Regions from separate parts of the Exiguobacterium sp. N4-1P genome, predicted to be linked through region 3. Evidence: riboswitches for the same ligand, from Rfam matches in the RefSeq annotation. Region 3 holds a riboswitch; each other region holds the start of a gene.
The links. Region 3 has a riboswitch for S-adenosylmethionine ahead of A0126_RS11520 (methionine ABC transporter ATP-binding protein). Riboswitches for the same ligand answer to the same signal wherever they lie in the genome.

Region 1: it holds a riboswitch for S-adenosylmethionine, as region 3 does, so the genes downstream of both, A0126_RS12490 (methionine ABC transporter ATP-binding protein) here and A0126_RS11520 (methionine ABC transporter ATP-binding protein) in region 3, are expected to answer to the same signal.
Region 2: it holds a riboswitch for S-adenosylmethionine, as region 3 does, so the genes downstream of both, A0126_RS14490 (LLM class flavin-dependent oxidoreductase) here and A0126_RS11520 (methionine ABC transporter ATP-binding protein) in region 3, are expected to answer to the same signal.
Region 4: it holds a riboswitch for S-adenosylmethionine, as region 3 does, so the genes downstream of both, ribD (bifunctional diaminohydroxyphosphoribosylaminopyrimidine deaminase/5-amino-6-(5-phosphoribosylamino)uracil reductase RibD) here and A0126_RS11520 (methionine ABC transporter ATP-binding protein) in region 3, are expected to answer to the same signal.

The regions. Positions count from the first base shown of each region.
Region 1 is NZ_CP022236.1:2,431,210-2,435,671, forward strand. Features, by position in the region: gene A0126_RS12480 (alpha-glucosidase) at 1-342, opposite strand, end outside; gene A0126_RS12485 (aminotransferase class I/II-fold pyridoxal phosphate-dependent enzyme) at 509-1,696, shown strand; SAM riboswitch class I at 1,759-1,865, shown strand; gene A0126_RS12490 (methionine ABC transporter ATP-binding protein) at 1,949-2,962, shown strand; gene A0126_RS12495 (methionine ABC transporter permease) at 2,952-3,617, shown strand; gene A0126_RS12500 (MetQ/NlpA family ABC transporter substrate-binding protein) at 3,651-4,462, shown strand, end outside.
Region 2 is NZ_CP022236.1:2,829,781-2,834,242, reverse strand. Features, by position in the region: gene A0126_RS14500 (DUF2325 domain-containing protein) at 1-69, shown strand, start outside; gene A0126_RS14495 (DUF975 family protein) at 137-811, shown strand; SAM riboswitch class I at 1,002-1,106, shown strand; gene A0126_RS14490 (LLM class flavin-dependent oxidoreductase) at 1,180-2,238, shown strand; gene A0126_RS14485 (ATP-grasp domain-containing protein) at 2,235-3,182, shown strand; gene A0126_RS14480 (SRPBCC family protein) at 3,287-3,745, shown strand; gene A0126_RS14475 (ABC-F family ATP-binding cassette domain-containing protein) at 3,875-4,462, opposite strand, start outside.
Region 3 is NZ_CP022236.1:2,233,789-2,238,250, forward strand. Features, by position in the region: gene A0126_RS11515 (methionine ABC transporter permease) at 1-180, opposite strand, end outside; gene A0126_RS11520 (methionine ABC transporter ATP-binding protein) at 177-1,199, opposite strand; SAM riboswitch class I at 1,279-1,385, opposite strand; gene A0126_RS11525 (bifunctional cystathionine gamma-lyase/homocysteine desulfhydrase) at 1,445-2,611, opposite strand; gene A0126_RS11530 (PLP-dependent cysteine synthase family protein) at 2,604-3,527, opposite strand; gene A0126_RS11535 (S-ribosylhomocysteine lyase) at 3,524-3,988, opposite strand; gene A0126_RS11540 (class I SAM-dependent methyltransferase) at 3,992-4,462, opposite strand, start outside.
Region 4 is NZ_CP022236.1:2,601,907-2,606,368, forward strand. Features, by position in the region: gene ribA (GTP cyclohydrolase II) at 1-998, opposite strand, end outside; gene ribE (riboflavin synthase) at 998-1,624, opposite strand; gene ribD (bifunctional diaminohydroxyphosphoribosylaminopyrimidine deaminase/5-amino-6-(5-phosphoribosylamino)uracil reductase RibD) at 1,609-2,655, opposite strand; FMN riboswitch at 2,814-2,958, opposite strand; SAM riboswitch class I at 3,111-3,215, opposite strand; SAM riboswitch class I at 3,431-3,533, shown strand; gene A0126_RS13255 (alpha/beta hydrolase) at 3,594-4,352, shown strand.

The DNA of each region.
Region 1 (4,462 bases), 200 kb from region 3:
CGACTCCTCAAACCAGTGATGTTGATTACTTGTGTGATTGACGACAAGATCGAGAATGATTTTTAAGCCGCGCGCATGCGCCGATTCAATCAGCTGGTCCAAATCTGCCATCGTGCCGGCTTTCTCCATGATGCCGTAATAGTCAGCGATGTCGTAACCGTTGTCGATATCAGGTGATGTATAACAGGGGTTAAGCCAAATGACATCCACCCCCAGTGAGGCGATGTAGTCGAGCTTTTCAATCACGCCCCGCAAGTCCCCCATCCCGTCTCCATTCGAGTCGTTAAAACTCCGCCAGTACACTTGATAAACGACGGCTTCTTTCCACCAGGTCCGATTCATCTTTTCCATCTCCCGTCTAGTAGTCAATCGATTACTTGTCTAGTGTATCAAGAACATCGTCTGAAATTGGAATGTTCTTCTAATTTTTAAGGAATTTTAAAAAACCTCTTTCATTTTGACTGAAAATTCGCTATTCTTGACGACAATACCTGAAGGAGGAACAGAGATGAAACATTTCGCCCCATCGATCGCCATCGATCGCTTGCCCGATCCCGTCTTCGCAGAACTTGCCCAACGGATCGGTTCCGTCAAAGCCGCAGGACACGACGTCATCACGCTAGGTCAAGGAACACCGGACCAAACGACACCCGTACATATTCTCGATGCTTTAAAACAAGCCATCGATGATGCAAGTAATCTCCAATACCCGCCGTTTCGCGGACATGATTTCTTAAAACAGGCCGTCGCTAATTTTTATGAATCAGAATTTGGCGTGTCGGTTGATCCGGCGACAGAAGTCGCGATTTTACTCGGAAGCAAGGCCGGCATCGTCGCCCTTCCGCAGACGATCGTCAATCCCGGTGAAGGGGTCATCGTCCCGGATCCAGGTTACCCGGATTACTTATCAGGCGCAGCACTTGCCGGTGCGTATCCGATCACGCTTCCGCTTCTCGCTGAAAATAGCTTTTTGCCTGACTATGATCTCCTCGATTCGCTTGACGTCGAACGAGCCCGGATGTTGTTCCTCAACTATCCGAGTAATCCGACCGGTGCGACAGCGACGGCAGCGGCTTTTGAACAAACGGTCGCGTTCGCTGATGCACATGACATTTGCGTCGTCCATGACTTAGCGTACGGCGGGATCAGTTTCGATGGTCCGACGCGGAGTTTCCTCCAGACGGAAGGCGCTAAGCATGTCGGGATTGAGTTGTTTTCACTCTCTAAACGGTTCAACATGTCCGGCTTCCGGATTGCCTTTGCAATCGGTAATCCGTCCGTCATCGCGAGCATCGAAACATACCAGGAACACCTTTACGTCAGTGCCTTCACACCGATCCAGCATGCAGCGACGGTCGCACTTTCAAGCGATCAGACATGTGTCCGTGAACTGAGCGCCTTGTATGAGACGCGACGCGATGCGTTGTTCGGTGCATTAAACGAAATCGGCTGGGACGGACCGGTTCCCGGCGGTTCGTTCTTCGTCTGGCTCCCTGTTCCGTCCGGCTTCACGTCCCAAAGCTTCACCGATCACCTGCTCGACGAAGCGCATGTCGCCGTGACACCGGGTCATTTCTTTGGTACATACGGTGAAGGTTACGTCCGGATCAGTCTGATTGCCGATGTCGACCGACTCGTCGAGGCTGTCAAGCGAATCGGGACCCTTCAGCTCTTCCAAACCGCCGTTGCCGAATAATTCTGAAAAAACGTTTGACAGATGGGAATCATTTCCGTTAAAGTAAATCCCAACAGCATAGCTACTTATCGAGAGCGACCGAGGGATTAGGCCCAACGACGTCCGGCAACCACCAGTAATGGAACGGTGCCACATCCTACAGAACTTCTTTTGTTCTGAGAGATAAGTTACGAAATTCTACACTTCGTCGCTTTTTTCTGGTTGCTCTCTAACTGGAAAAAAGCGATTTTTTTGTATCGGGAGGGAAACATCATGATTGAGTTCGCACACATCACAAAACAATTTGTCCGTGACCGTACACCGATTTTTGCATTAAACGATGTCAACTTAACGATTGAACAAGGGGAAATCTTCGGCATCATCGGTGAATCCGGCGCCGGAAAAAGTACACTCTTACGGTTGATTAACGGACTCGAGACACCGACGAGCGGTACGGTCATAGTAGACGGAGCCAATCTATCACGTGTCTCCAAAACGTCTCTCCGCAAACTCCGTCTCCGGGTCGGTATGATCTTTCAACACTTTCAACTGATTCAGTCCCGCACCGTTGCCGACAATATCGCGTTCGCCTTAAAGGCTGCCGGTGTCAAACGACGTGAGTTCCCGAAACGGATTCAAGAATTAACGGCACTCGTCGGACTCGAAGGATTCGAGACGAACTATCCGAGCCAACTCAGTGGTGGACAAAAACAACGCGTCGGCATCGCACGAGCGCTCGCCAACAATCCAAACATCTTACTCTGTGACGAAGCGACCTCAGCGCTCGATCCGGTGACGACGCTCCAGATTCTCGATTTACTGAAAGATTTGAACGCCCGGCTCGGTTTGACGATCATCCTCATCACCCACGAAATCGACGTCGTCAAACAAATTTGTCACCGCGTCGCCGTCATGGCGCACGGTGAAGTCGTCGAAGTCGCTTCGACTTACGCCATATTTAGTCAAGCCGAACATCCGGTCACAAAACATTACGTCGATACGGCACTCCAAATCGAGTTGCCGGAACGGATTTTACGGACGACACCCGGCAAAGTCATTCGACTTCAGTTCACGGGTGAAAAAACAAGTGAGAGTACCTTATCTGAAGCCATCAAACAATTCGATATCGCAGTCAGCATCCTGCATGGGAAGGTCGACTACATTCAGGACGTCGCGTTTGGCGTCTTAATCGTCAGTTTGACGGGACCGACACTGCACGTGAATCGTGCCTTAACCTGGCTCGAGGGACAGTTGCACGCAATCGAGGTGATTCAAGATGTCGCTTGACCGGTTTACGACCATACTCCCTGACTTAACGAAAGCACTCGGAGAGACGGCCTTCATGGTCGGCATTTCACTCGCCTTCGCCATCATCATCGGAATTCCACTCGGGATTTTATTATTCATCACCGACCGCGGACTCTTTTTCCAAAACGTCTTCATTCGAACGACGTTGGACTTCGCCATCAACATCGTCCGCTCGTTACCATTCATCATCCTACTCGTTGCTTTGATTCCATTGACGCAACTCATCACGAAGACGACGATCGGTCCTGCCGCCGCCTCGGTCAGCTTGAGCGTCGCCGCGATTCCGTTTCTCGCCCGACTCGTCGAAACCTCACTCCGTGAGATTCCACCCGGTTTGATTGAAGCAGCAGAAGCGTGCGGGGCGAAACCGCTTCGCATCATTATCAGTGTTCTCCTTCCGGAAGCATTGCCCGGAATCATTCAAGGCTTGACGTTGACCTTGATCAGCCTGATCGGATTCTCAGCGATGGCAGGGATCGTCGGTGGCGGCGGAATTGGTGACCTCGCGATCCGGTTCGGTTATTATCGGTACGATAACGTCGTCATGATCATGACGATCGTCGTGCTTGTCGTCATCATTCAAGTCATTCAGGCACTCGGCAACCGGTTCGCACGTGTCGCCGATAAACGATAACTTACAAATAGAGAACGCAAGGGAGAGATTACGATGAAAAAACGCTATGCCTTTTTAGCAACAGGATTATTAGGAGCAAGCATCTTAGCCGGATGCGGTGACAGCAGTGCAAATGAAGAAACGAAGTCCATCAAAATCGGGGCGACGAGTGGTCCGTATAGCGATATGGTCAAAGAAGCGATTCAACCGGGACTCGAAAAGAAAGGCTACAACGTCGAAATCGTCGAATTCAGTGATTACATTCAACCGAACCTTGCCCTCGGGAGCGGTGATATCGATGCCAACCTGTTCCAGCATTCAATTTATTTAAAAACGTTTGCGAAAGAAAAAAATCTCGATCTCACAGGGCTGATCACCGTCCCAACCGCACCGATGGGATTATACAGCAAGTCCTATAAAACGTTGGACGATGTCAAAGAAGGTGCTGAAGTCGCAACACCCAATGACCCGACGAACCAGGCACGTGCTTTAAACCTGTTAGCGGATCAAGGTTGGATTGAACTAAAAGCAGATACCGATCCATTGACCGTCTCAGAAAAGGACATCATCAAAAATCCAAAGAAACTCGTCATCAAACCGCTTGAAGCCGCTCAGCTCCCACGCGCTGTCGAAAGTGTTGATATTTCAGCTGTTCCCGGAAATTTCGCACTTGCTGCGAAGTTCGACTTACTCGATGCACTCGCACTCGAGACGATGAACGAGCAGTACCGCAACTTAGTCGCTGTTAAGACAAGTGACGAAGACAAACAACTGGCCAAAGACTTAACCGCTGTCGTCAAATCGGATGATTTTAATGAAGTGATCGAAAAATCATTCAAAGGATTCAGCAAACCAGACTGGGCGAA
Region 2 (4,462 bases), 600 kb from region 3:
TTGTATACGGCGTGCCAGCAACAACTTGAAAAAGCAATGGTCCAACGTTTACTAAAAGACGAGCGTTAAAAAGTGAAACCTCCTCAAAAATAAACCGTAAAGAAAGGTAGCACTTATTTTTGAGGAGGATCTTTCGATGTCAAAACAATTAAAATTAGCAGCGCGCGAGTCGTTGCAGGGACGATGGGGCTTCATGGCATTAATGATGTTGTTGTTCTTAATCATTCAAGGCGTTCCGAACGGATTTGCGTCCTCACCCGAAGAGGATTTCCAATTTATCGACTTGATTGGTATGCTCTTGACGGTGTTGACCTTACCGGTTGCAATGGGATGGTCATGGCTCGCCCTATCTGTCGCCCGAGACGAGCAGACGAAAGTCGCCGATTTGTTTGAGCCGTACAAAATGTTCTTGAAAGCCATTGGAGTGTCAATCGTCCAAACCTTTTTCTTAGGGCTATGGTTCTTACTTTTCATCATTCCAGGAATCATTAAGTCATTCTCTTACATGTTGACGTATTACATCATTCGGGACGAACCATCGATTGGCATCCTTGATGCCATTACGCGTTCACGCCAAATGATGGATGGACACAAAAAAGAGGCGTTTTTCCTCGTCCTTTCGTTCATCGGTTGGTTCTTGCTCGGAATTGTTACGATCGGAATCGGTTTCCTCTGGATTGGCCCGTACTTCAGCGTCACAATCGCGAAGTTCTACGATCGCGTGCGTGGGGAAGAAGTTTCGACGACTGGTCACCGGACAGCCATGATGGATGCAAATCACAATGACTCACCGTTCGTATCACCAGAATGAATTGATTTTGAACAGCACCATACAAAGCAGGGATTGCCATCTTAAACCGATGTGCAATTCCTGTTTTTAGCTTCTAGACAAAGAAGTATCAAGAAACAGAGTGATTTTCCAAATGTTTTTTAATTCCGATAGGAAAAGAAGGTTTAAAGGTTGCTTTACTCTGCTAAAAGATGTACGCTAATTTCAATTATTCTTATCACGAGAAGTCGAGGGACTGGCCCGACGACACTTCAGCAACCCCGCATGAGCGGAAGGTGCTACTTCCAAGAGGAATTTATTCCTTTGAAGATAAGAGCCGACAGTAGACATTCGTCGCTCTTTTCTAAACGAAAAGAGCGATTTTTTTATGCAAAAAGGGGGCACAGGGGATGGAATACGGATTTTGGTTACCAATCTTCGGAGGTTGGTTACGAAACGTCGAGGATGAACAAATGCCAGCGACATTCGATTATGCGAAACAAGTCGCACAGACGGCAGAACGGATTGGCTTTTCTACGACATTGATTGCAGAATTGAACTTAAACGACATTAAAGGAATAGCCGAACCGAGTCTTGAGGCGTGGACGACGGCAGCGGCCATCGCGGCGACAACGGAACGGTTGGAAATCATGACAGCCGTCCGGCCCGGTTTTCATAATCCGGCGACGACAGCAAAGATGGCGGCGAACATCGATCAGCTGAGTAATGGACGCTTCACGCTCAACGTCGTCTCGGCCTGGTGGGAGGAAGAAGCCCGTCAGTACAATGGGATATTTACAGCCCATGACGAACGATATGCCCGGACGGAAGAATTCGTGACGGTCATGAAAGGATTATGGGCGGACGCATCACCCTATAGTTTTGATGGGGACTACTATCAGCTGGAACGGGCAGAGCTTCACCCGAAACCCGTTCAGCGTCCCGAAATCAAGCTCTACGCTGGTGGTGAGAGTGAGACGGGGAAACAGACGATCGTCAATCACTGTGATGCCTATGTCATGCATGGAGGAACGGTCGATGAAGTCGCGACGAAAATTACGGATATGAAAACCCGCCGCGCGGTGACCGGGAAACAGCCGCTTGCGAGTTTCGGACTGGCGGCCTATATCATCTGTCGCGAGACGGAAGAAGCGGCGCTCGAAGAATGGCGCCGGATTACGAACGTCAAGGAAGACGGTGCCGGATATGCCGGATATGACGACTTCGTCAGTAAATCGCAACTCGAACAACAGGTCAAACGAAATGACTATTCGGTCTCAAACCGGGGACTGCGTCCGAACTTGATTGGGACGCCGGATCAAATCGCAGAACGGATTCTTGAATTTGAAGCAGTCGGCGTGACATTGCTCTTGCTTCAATTTTCTCCGCAACTCGAAGAAATGGAACGCTTTGCCCGCGAGGTCATGCCACGCGTCGAAGCGAAACGAAAGGTAGGTCAACTAAAATGACGAAAATTCATATCTTACACGAAAATCAGGAATGGACGGATCATTTAATCAAGCGACTCGAGGAACTCAACTTACCGTATGAACAGTGGCACCTCAACGAAGGGGTCGTCCCACTCGATGAAACACCACCGGAAGGCGTTTTTTACAGCCGGATGAGTGCCTCGTCCCATACGCGCGGGCACCGCTATGCACCAGAATTGACGGAAGGGGTCCTCGCTTGGCTCGAAGAACATGACCGGACCGTTTTCAACGGAACTCGTGCGTTACGACTCGAGGTCAGTAAGGTCAACCAATACACCGCCTTACGAAAAGCAGGTATCCGTGTTCCGAAAACGACGGCAGCCGTCGGACGTGATCAAATCGTCCAAGCCGCTCAAAACATCGGAGTATCGTCGTTCATCACGAAACACAATCGTGCCGGTAAAGGACTCGGCGTTCAATTGTTCCACTCGATTGAAGCACTCGAGACGTATCTTGACGGACCGACATTCGATGAGCCGGTCGACGGCATCACGTTGATTCAAGAGTACATTCAAGCACCTGAACCCTACATTACGCGTTGTGAATTCGTCGGTGGTAAGTTCGTCTATGCGGTCCGTGTCGATACGTCGGAAGGATTCGAGCTCTGCCCCGCGGATGCTTGTGTCATCGATGATTTGTTCTGCCCGGTCGGAGAAGAGGCGGCAGAGACACCGATGAAATTCCAAATTGTCGACGGGTTCGATGACCCGATCATCGCCCAGTATGAAGCGTTCCTGCAAGAAAATAAAATCGCGGTCGCCGGGATTGAGTTCATCAAGGATGCAGACGGGACGATTTATACGTACGACGTCAATACGAATACGAATTACAATTCGGACGCTGAAGCGGCAGCTGGGAAGTTCGGGATGCTGGAACTCGCAACATTCCTTGGTCATGCGTTAGAACGTCAAACCGTGAAGTGAACATCAAAAACCACTTGAAGTAAGAAAAATACCCTGATTGTGCCGGAGTCGAGCGTTAGAACGACGGACATCAGGGTATTTTTAAACTAAAAGGAGGTGGTGTCATGGTGACGTGGCGTGAAGAAAAAGTACTTGCGATTCCAATCGAACAGGCGTGGCATCTGTTTGATCACGATCGACTGCAACGACTCATTCCGGGTGTCGTCCAGCATGAGGTGATTGAACGTAAGCCGGGCGTCGTCGGATCGACGTACCGGCAAACCTACATGCAAGGGAATCGTCTTGAAACCTACATCGTGACCGATCTCGCTTATACGAATGAACCGGACTATAAACAAAATACGATTGGTTTTACGTTAGCGAAGATGTTTCGCCTTGAGATGTCGTTTGCGCTGAAGCGAATTGATGCGACGAGCTGCCGTTTGATTTACACGGGGAAAAATGAAGGCGTCAACTTCGTCGGTCGCAGTCTCTTATCGTTAGGCGGAGAACGTGAAAACGAGAAAATCGTCAAAGGATTTCTCGAGCGGCTCGAAAAAGAAGTGAAGCAAATCCAAGAATAAAAAGGTACGCTTACTCTCGATTACTGCGAGAATAGGCGTACCTTTTTAAGTAAGGAAGATGATACTTAACAAAAAAATATAAACGTATTTACAAAAAACTGCCCCCGATTAACGAGGACAGTCGACAAATCAATGTGCGTATAACGCAGTCAATTGTTGTTGGATTGAATCGTTGTTGAGGTACTCATCGTACGTCGTTTCTTTATCGACGATTCCGTTTGGTGTGAGTTCGATGATCCGGTTCGCAATCGTTTCGACGAACTGATGGTCATGCGAGCTGAAGAGCATCGCACCTTTGTAAGCAATCAAGCCATCGTTGAGTGCTGTGATTGATTCGAGGTCTAAGTGATTCGTCGGATCGTCAAGGACGAGGACGTTTGAACCACTGAGCATCGCTTTCGATAACATACAACGGACTTTTTCTCCCCCAGAGAGGACTGACGCTTTTTTCATGACTTCTTCTCCGGAGAAGAGCATCCGACCGAGGAAACCACGGAGGAATGTGTCACTTTCATCAGCTGGTGAGTATTGGCGCAACCAATCGAGAATCGTTTTGTCAGACCCTTCGAAGAACTCCGAGTTGTCTTTTGGCAAGTACGATTGTGACGTCGTAACACCCCATTTGAATGTCCCGCTGTCTGCTTCCATTTCACCCATCAAAATTTTAAACAGTGTTGTGATGGCGATATCGCTTTGGCTGATGAATGCCACTTTGTC
Region 3 (4,462 bases):
GAGCACGGAATACAGTGCCCGGTTCTTAAACAATAAGTCTTCATTCGTCGCATACAACAACAGACCAATGATTAAACCGAGTATGAAAGTCGCTAGACCCGCGACGGCTGTCATATAAACGGTACTGCCGGTCGCCGTCCAGACCATTTCCCAATCGAGGTCGTTAAAGAATGTCGTCATCGGTGATCCACCTCCACTTCCACGTCACTCGCTTGAAGTTTCGCGATGACCGCTTGTGTTTCATGTGCCGCACCAATCAGTTGGATGAACAACGTTCCGAGTGCACCGTCTTGCGTCTGTCCGACGTTCCCGCCGATGATATTAAATAATAAGGTCGAATCTTTCATGACTTCTGCCAGGATCGGACTTTCTGCTGTCGAACCGACGAATGTCAGCTGGACGATTTTCCCTGTCGGATAGCGCTCACGAAGTTTCGCGAACGTCAACTCGTTTTCTGTAGACGACGTCAGTTGTTTGACGAATTCTTTTGTCATCGCTTGTTTCGGATGCCGGAAGACTTCTGAAACAAGACCCTGTTCGACGATTTTTCCGGCCTCCATGACGGCGACCCGGTGACAGATTTTTTGAATGACGTGCATCTCGTGTGTGATCAAGACGATCGTCAGTTTTAGTTTTTTATTGATGTCGACGAGTAACTCTAAGATCGAGTCCGTCGTTTTCGGATCAAGGGCGCTTGTCGCCTCGTCACATAATAAGACGTCCGGGTTTGATGCCAGTGCGCGGGCAATCCCGACGCGTTGTTTTTGTCCACCGGATAGTTGTGACGGATAAGCGCCTTCGCGACCGTCGAGTCCAACGAGTTGAATCAGCTCGGCGACCCGTTCTTTCCGGCGTGCTTTCGGATATCCGCCGAGTTCGAGCGGGAACATAATGTTTTCTTCGACCGTTCGTGACCAAAGCAAGTTGAAGTGCTGAAAGACCATCGAGACATTTTTCCGGACGCCGCGTAATTCTTTCGGTCGTAACGTCGTCATCTCGACACCGTCAATTTGAATCGAACCGCTTGTCGGTGCTTCTAACATGTTCAGCAGGCGAATCAACGTTGACTTCCCTGCACCGGAATAACCAATTATTCCGAAAATTTCGCCGCGCTCAATCGTGAGATCGACGTTTGCGACAGCTTCGACTTCGCCGCGCTTCGAGCGATAAATCTTTCCTACATCCTGTAAACGAATCACTACTGTCCCTCCTAAACATAAAAAAAAGTGCGCACGTTTTAGAGCAAACGCGCGCACTTTCAGTACACAAAACCATTTGCTCTCATCTTGCAGACGTTCGTCTGCTGGAATTAGCACCACTTCGGAAATAAATTCCGCGGTTGCCGGGTTTCATCGGGCCAGTCCCTCCACCACTCTTGATAAGAGTTATCGGTATTTAGTTGTTTTTAATATATTTTGAATATTAGCAGGGGTTATTTTGCTTGTCAAACAGTTTTTTCAGAAACTTTTTCGAGCAGACTGAAAGCATGCGTTAAATCTTCTTTCAAATCCTCTGCATCTTCAAGTCCGACCGAGATCCGGACGAGACCATCCGTGATGCCGAGTTCCGCCCGACGTTCTGCTGGAATCGATGCATGTGTCATCCGTGCCGGAACGGAAATCAAACTTTCGACCGCCCCTAAGCTTTCAGCAAGCGTGAAGAAGTGTGATGCTTCCACAAGTTTCTCTGCATTTGCAGCTGAACCGACATCAAAGCTGATCATCCCACCGAAACCAGTCGCTTGTTTTTGTTGAATCGCATGACCGGGATGCGATGCGAGCCCCGGGTAGAAGATGTTCGAGACGACGTCTTGCGCTTGCAAGAAGCTGACAAGTTCATGTGCTGTCTCTTCGATCGCTTCCATCCGGATACCGAGCGTCCGTAATCCACGGACAAGCAAGAAGCTGTCTTGCGGTCCGAGAATTCCACCCGTCGAGTTTTGGATGAAGTGGAGTTCTTCGCCGAGCGTATCATCGTTGACGACGACAAGCCCTGCGACGACGTCCGAGTGTCCGCCGATGTATTTCGTTGCACTATGCAGCACGATATCTGCCCCAAGCGCGATTGGTTGTTGCAAGTATGGTGTCGCGAACGTGTTGTCGACGACGAGCTTCAAGTCGTGACGACGCGTGATGGCTGCGATTGCTTCGATGTCCGTCACTTTTAATAACGGGTTCGTCGGTGTTTCGACGTAGAGCATCTTCGTGTTGTCCTGAATCGCCGCTTCCGTCGCGCTGAGATCCGTCGTATCGACGAATGTCACTTCGATGTTGAACTTCGGTAGGACACGTTGCATCAAGCGGAACGTTCCTCCGTAGACGTCGTCCGTCATGACGATGTGGTCGCCAGACTGAAGCAGATTGAAGACAGCATGGATCGCCGCCATCCCTGATCCGAATGCGAATCCACGGACGCCTCCTTCAAGATCAGCAATCAATCGTTCGATGCTCGTCCGCGTCGGGTTTGCTGTGCGCGAGTACTCATACCCGTCTTTTAATTGACCGATTTTTTCTTGCTTATATGTGCTCGTTTGATAGATTGGCGGTGTAACGGCACCCGTTGCCTTGTCTACACCCGTTCCTCCGTGAATCAACGCTGTTTTTTTACGCATGTGTCTCGTCCACCTTTTCAAAGATTTGTTGGCTCAAATACCGTTCTGCACTGTCTGCGAAGACGGTGACAATCGTACTTCCAGGATGGCGCTGGGCGATATCGAGCGCCGCGGCGAGTGCCGCTCCTGCTGAACTGCCGACGAGTAACCCTTCACGTGCCGCCAGTTCATGGACCTTCGTAAAAGCATCCGAATCAGAAATCGTATGAATTTCCTCAACTAAATCACGAGAAACGAGACTCGGCCATTTAGCTGTCCCGATTCCTTCTGTTTTATGCGGTCCGGCTGACCCTCCGTTGAGGACGGAGCCTTCCGGTTCGACGATTGCCCCTTTTGTCCCGAAGCGTTCTTTTAAGAAAGCCGTCGTTCCGGCAAACGTTCCACCTGATCCGCATCCGGCGACGAACCAGTCGATGTGACCGAGTTCCGCCACAAGCTCCGGACCAAGTGTCCGCTGATAAGTGACCGAGTTTTCTTCGTTTTCGAATTGGAGTGGCACATAACTGTTCGGAATCGTTTGTCCGAGTTCTTTTGCCTTATCGATTGCGCCTTGCATATCGAGTTCAGTCGGCGTGTTGACGACAGTCGCGCCGAGTGCCCGCATCAACGTCTGTTTCTCTTGACTGAACTTTTCCGGGACGACACAAATGACCTGTAAGTCATATTTTTTAGCGGCGAGCGCCAAACCGATGCCGGTGTTGCCGGCAGTCGGTTCGATGATCGTTCCGCCTGGTGTCACGTAACCCTGTTCGATTGCGGCATCAACGAGTTGGATACCGAGGCGGTCTTTGACGCTGCCCCCAGGGTTCATCCATTCGAGCTTCGCCAAAATCCGCGTACCAGCAGGCAAATCGAACGAAGTAATCTCGTACAGTGGCGTATTTCCGACGAGGTCGCGGACTGACTTCGCGATCATCCGAAGACGATGTCCCATTCGTCGCGACCGGCAAGCATTTTCTCGGCATAGTGCTTCGCTCCTTTAAGGTCGTGTGCGCTCGCAAACCCACATTGCGTTTCGTTTTGTGCCGGAATCACTTCAGCCGCTAAGACGTCGTTCAATGTCTTCTCGACGAGTTCACTCATTTTTTCGACTGAGTCAAAGTTCATCATCGCCATGTAGAAACCAGTCTGGCAGCCCATTGGCGAAACATCGATGACGTCGTCCGAATAGTTGCGGATGTTTTCAGCAAGTAAATGTTCGAGTGTGTGCATCGCACGCATCGGCATTTGCTCGACGTTCGGTTGTGTGAAACGAATATCATATTTGACGACTTGGTCGACTTTACCTTCTTTATAGCCTGCTACACGAATATATGGTGCTTTGACTTTCGTATGGTCCAAGTTAAAGCTTTCTACGTTCATTTTTTTGATTGTCATGATTTATTCCCCCATTTTCTCGGCTTCTATGAGCCAGACGAAGTGATTGTATTGTGTGAATGTCACGTTAAATCCGCGTGACGTAAAAATCTGTTCCATCACTGGAAGCAGTGGATAAAATTCGCGTTCTAAATCTTCTGCAAGGTTGTCAAACCCTTGAGTTTTTGCTTCTGCAATCGTTTCTAGACGTGCTGCCTCAGAAACGAACATCGTATCGGCATAGACGATCTTTCCGTCTGCCGGTAAAATCGCTGCCATCAAATCGACGGCCTGTCCTTTTTCTTCATCCGTCAAATGATGAAACGCATAAGTCGAGACAAAACTTTTTGCATCTGCTGCTTCAAACGATAAGAAATGACCATCTTGAACAGCCAGCGCCGGAATTTTATTGATTAAGATGTCGCGCATTTCCGGACTTGGTTCAATCGCCAGTACCTGCTCATGACGCGCAAGCAAACGTTGCGTCAAGTTGCC
Region 4 (4,462 bases), 370 kb from region 3:
TCCTGAAGCATCGCTGCTGCGACGGCGTAGTCGCGTAAGTCGGCTGCAAATCCGAGCGCATGGTTCGCCTCGACCGTATCAAGTCCTTGTTCTTGGAGCTCATAGGCTTTCAGCTTCGCCATCAGACCAATCCCCCGCCCTTCTTGACGCAAGTAGAGGACAGCGCCGCCTTCTTGTTCAATCCGGTCGAGCGCCGCGTCGAGTTGCGGACCGCAGTCACACCGTTTTGATCCGAAGACGTCACCCGTCAGACATTCGGAATGAACCCGGACGAGCATCCCGTCTTCTGCTTCACCTGATAGCACCGTGACATGTTCCTTGGCGTCAGGTGTCGTATAACCAAGCATCCGAAACGCCCCGTGCCTCGTCGGTAACAAGACTTCCGCTTCACGGCGGACAGAGCGCTCGAGATAGCGGACGAGAGCATCGATCGTAATCATTTTTAAATCATGTTCTGCTTTATACATCACTAAATCATCAACCCGTGCCATCGTCCCGTCGTCTAAAATGATTTCACAGATGACGGCCGCTTCGGCGCTTCCCGCGAGCCGTGCCAAATCAATCCCTGCTTCCGTATGACCACGCCGGACGCGAACGCCGCCTTCGTTTGCGATCAACGGAAAGATGTGTCCGGGACGCTTGAACTGCTTTGGACCATCCGTCAACATCCGCTGAATCGTCATTGCCCGTTCCGCTGCACTGATGCCGGTTTTCGCATCTTCATGATCAATGCTGATCGTAAAAGCCGTTCCGTGCGGATCCGTGTTGACATCTGTCATCGGCCGGAGTTCGAGTCGTGTTGCGATATCCGGACTGACCGGGACACAGACGAGTCCTTTGCCGTAAGTGATCATGAAGTTAATCATCTCGGGTGTCGCATGTTCCGCAAGTAACACGAGATCCCCTTCGTTCTCACGGTTTTCATCGTCACAGACGATGATCGGTCGTCCGCGTTTTAAGTCATCCACTGCTTCTTCAATCGAATCAAATCCGTTCATCATGCTTCGCCTCCTAAAAATGCCGACCAGTCCGTTTTCGCATCCTTCTGCGTAAAGTGATAGAGATGTTTCGCCATCAAGTCACATTCGATATTGACGAGGGCACCCGTCTGCAAGCGATCGAACGTCGTGACTTGGCGTGAATGGGGAATCAATGAAATCGTCACCGCGTCGTTTCCGACATGTTGCAGTGTCAGGCTCGTCCCATTAATCGCAATCGATCCTTTCGGAATACAGTACTTGCTCCAGTCGCCTGCCTCAAAACGGTATTCCATCGCTTCACCGTCCGGTCGCCGGCTGAGAAACCGAGCCGTTCCGTCGATATGACCGCTGACGAAGTGACCGCCGAACCGTCCATTCGCCGGCATCGCGCGTTCGAGTTGAACGGCTGCTCCGACCCGTAACGTCTGCAGCGACGTCGCTCGGATCGTCTCATGGACGGCATCGGCCGTGAATCCGCTCTTCGTCATCGCCGTCACCGTCAAACAAATCCCATCAACGGCAATGCTGTCGCCAATCTTTGTTCCGTCAAGCACTGCTGTCGCTTCAATTTCGAGCGCCAGCCCGTTCGGACGGGGGACTTTCCGTTTTATTGTGCCGAGTTCTTCAATCAATCCGGTAAACATGTCATCCTCTCCTTTCGTACATACTGGAGATGGACGTCTTGTCCGATTTGGTTCATTTTCACTAAATCAAAACGGTCTTCGATGTCCTGTTCCGTCGTCAGAGACTTGGTCCCACTGAAGAGGGACGGTGCCTGATAGAGTTCGATCGTATCCACGAGATCCGCTTCTAAAAATGCGGATTGAATCGTGGGACCACCTTCAATCAACAGACTGCGAATACCTTGTTCATATAAAAGTTCGAGGATTTGGTCCGGTGTCGCATACGTCCCGACGAAAACCGTCACGTTCGCCCGTTCGCTTGTTCGTGGCTGTTCCGTCAGCCAGTACGTCGGATTCAAGCCATCGTTTAAGACTTGGAATGTTTCAGTCAGGCGCCCGCGGCGATCGACAATGACACGGACCGGTTCGATGCCGGTCGAACTGCGCAACGTCAGTGCCGGGTCATCGATGATCACCGTGTCGCTTCCGACGAGAATCGCGTCGTGTATCCCGCGTAACTGCCGTCCGTCAGCACGTGCCGCTTCCGAAGTGATAAAGCGTTGTTCACCCGTCGCAATCGTCCCGTTCATCGTTTGGGCGACTTTCACTGTGACATGCGGACGTTTTCGTTCAATCGCCGTCCAAAATGGTTCATACAGTGCCACTGCCTCGTCTTTTAGTAGACCGACTTCGACGTCAATCCCCGCCTGACGGAGACGTGTGATACCGCTTCCTGCGACGAGCGCGTGGCGGTCCTCTGTCGCGATAAAAACACGATTGATTCCTGCTTCGAGGATTGCTTCCGTACACGGCGGTGTTTTGCCGTGATGATTGCACGGTTCGAGTGTCACGTAGAGATCGGCTCCGCGTGCTGCTTCACCTGCCATGAGGAGCGCTTCGACTTCGGCATGGGGTCCTCCCGCATAACGGTGGGCCCCAAAACCAACAATCCGCCCCTGTTTGACGATGACGCAGCCGACACTCGGATTCGGGCTCGTTTGACCGTTTAACATGTGTGCTAGTTGCATCGCATAACTCATGAATGTTTCCATTTTTTCCGCTCCTTTCAATAAAAAAGACGCCTCCTGTAAAAGGGGCGTCGTGATTGAAGGATTGACGAAATAAGCGTCTCGCGTTTCTGTTTTTACACATACAGAAACAGACCTTTCCCTGAAAACATTTTTTCAGAAAATGGCAGCAAGCGCATTGTTTCGTCCTTCTCCCATCCGGACTTTACCGTCGGCCCTGGAGTCTCACCAAGTCAGCCACAGTGCGTACACTGCAGGTCGCGGGCTCATCGATTTATCAATCGCATCACCGCCGGTTGGGATTTTCACCCTACCCCGAAGAACTGGTTATTGAGTTATACAGCTCAAGACTAGCACAGGTCATTCTAAAATACAAAATGAATTGTATTTCATTCTCTTTTTTTAGGAAAACATCAAAAAAAGGACCCTTCTCTTAAAAGAAAAGGATCCTTCCATCTGCACTAAGGCAGAATCCGCTCCGCTCATCTTTCAGACAAACGTCTGACGGAATTGGCACAGTACGACGTAAGAAGTCTGTTGCCGAGGTTTCGTAGGGCCAGTCCCTCCACCTCTCTCGATAAGTGCTACGGTATGAAGTTCATATGTGTGATGTTTCAAGTCGTTCTTATGTCGTGAATCTAATGCTTACACTACGGGGATTCCTTTCTCAAGTCAACCATATTTTCAAAATTAAACCAAATTACCCAGTTTATCAATTTCGACTTCTTTTTGACGTCTTGACAACGTATTTCAATCAATGCTATTCTCTTCACAATGATTATTCCGACAATTCCTATACGATATATCAAGAGTGGGCGAGAGATCTGGCTCTACGAACCCACGGCAACCTGCAACATGCAAGGTGCTCCGACCAGCAAAGCCGATGCTTTGGATGATACTTACGAGAATCTCGTAGTGCGCCTAAAGCACTACGAGTTTTTTAATAGAAGGAGGAACCCTTTATGAATTCATCATCACCCGTCCTGTTTGGCGCAGAAGCTTTTTTGATTGAACGAGGTCCAATCGGTATTTTACTGTCTCACGGTTTTAACGCAACCCCTCAAAGCGTCCGTACTGTCGGAGAGCAGTTTGCCGCCCAAGGGTTTACCGTGTATGCCCCGCGTCTCGACGGACACGGGACGAGCATCCGTGATTTCGAAGCGTCGACTGCTGAAGATTGGAAACAAAGCCTCCGCCAAGGGTTCGACGTCTTAACCAATCATTGTTCGTCCATTTTCATCGCCGGACAATCGATGGGTGCGACACTTGCCCTTGCACTCGTCGCGGAAGGATTACCTGCTGACGGATTGATTACGATCAATGCAGCGTTAGCGATTCCTGCCTATGAAGCATTATCTTTTGAAGACTGTCCACGCTACTTAAAAGAAAGTACCCCAGACATTAAACGTGAAGCGTTTGAAATCATCTATGACCAGGTCCCTGTCGTCTGCGCATCGGAACTTTTGACCTTGATTGACCAGACACGTCCACTCTTACCAGCCATCGAGATTCCAACACTTATTTTATATTCTGCCGAAGACCATGTCGTCCCGCCTGAAAGTTCGGATTACCTTTATCAAGTCATCGGTTCGACGGACAAACGGAGCTATTGCCTGCTTGACTCCTATCATGTCGCGACCCTCGATTATGATCAAGAAACGATTGTCCGCGAGGCAACACACTTTGTACACCAATATAGTCGTTTGACCCACACCGGTTGATGTCTTTCCTGCGCGAAAGCAAGGGATGAAGACTGTTTCGATGCGTGTTTCAAGCATCGACTAAGCCGTCCAAAACAATATGAATGCGCAAAAAAATGGCCGATGCTCCC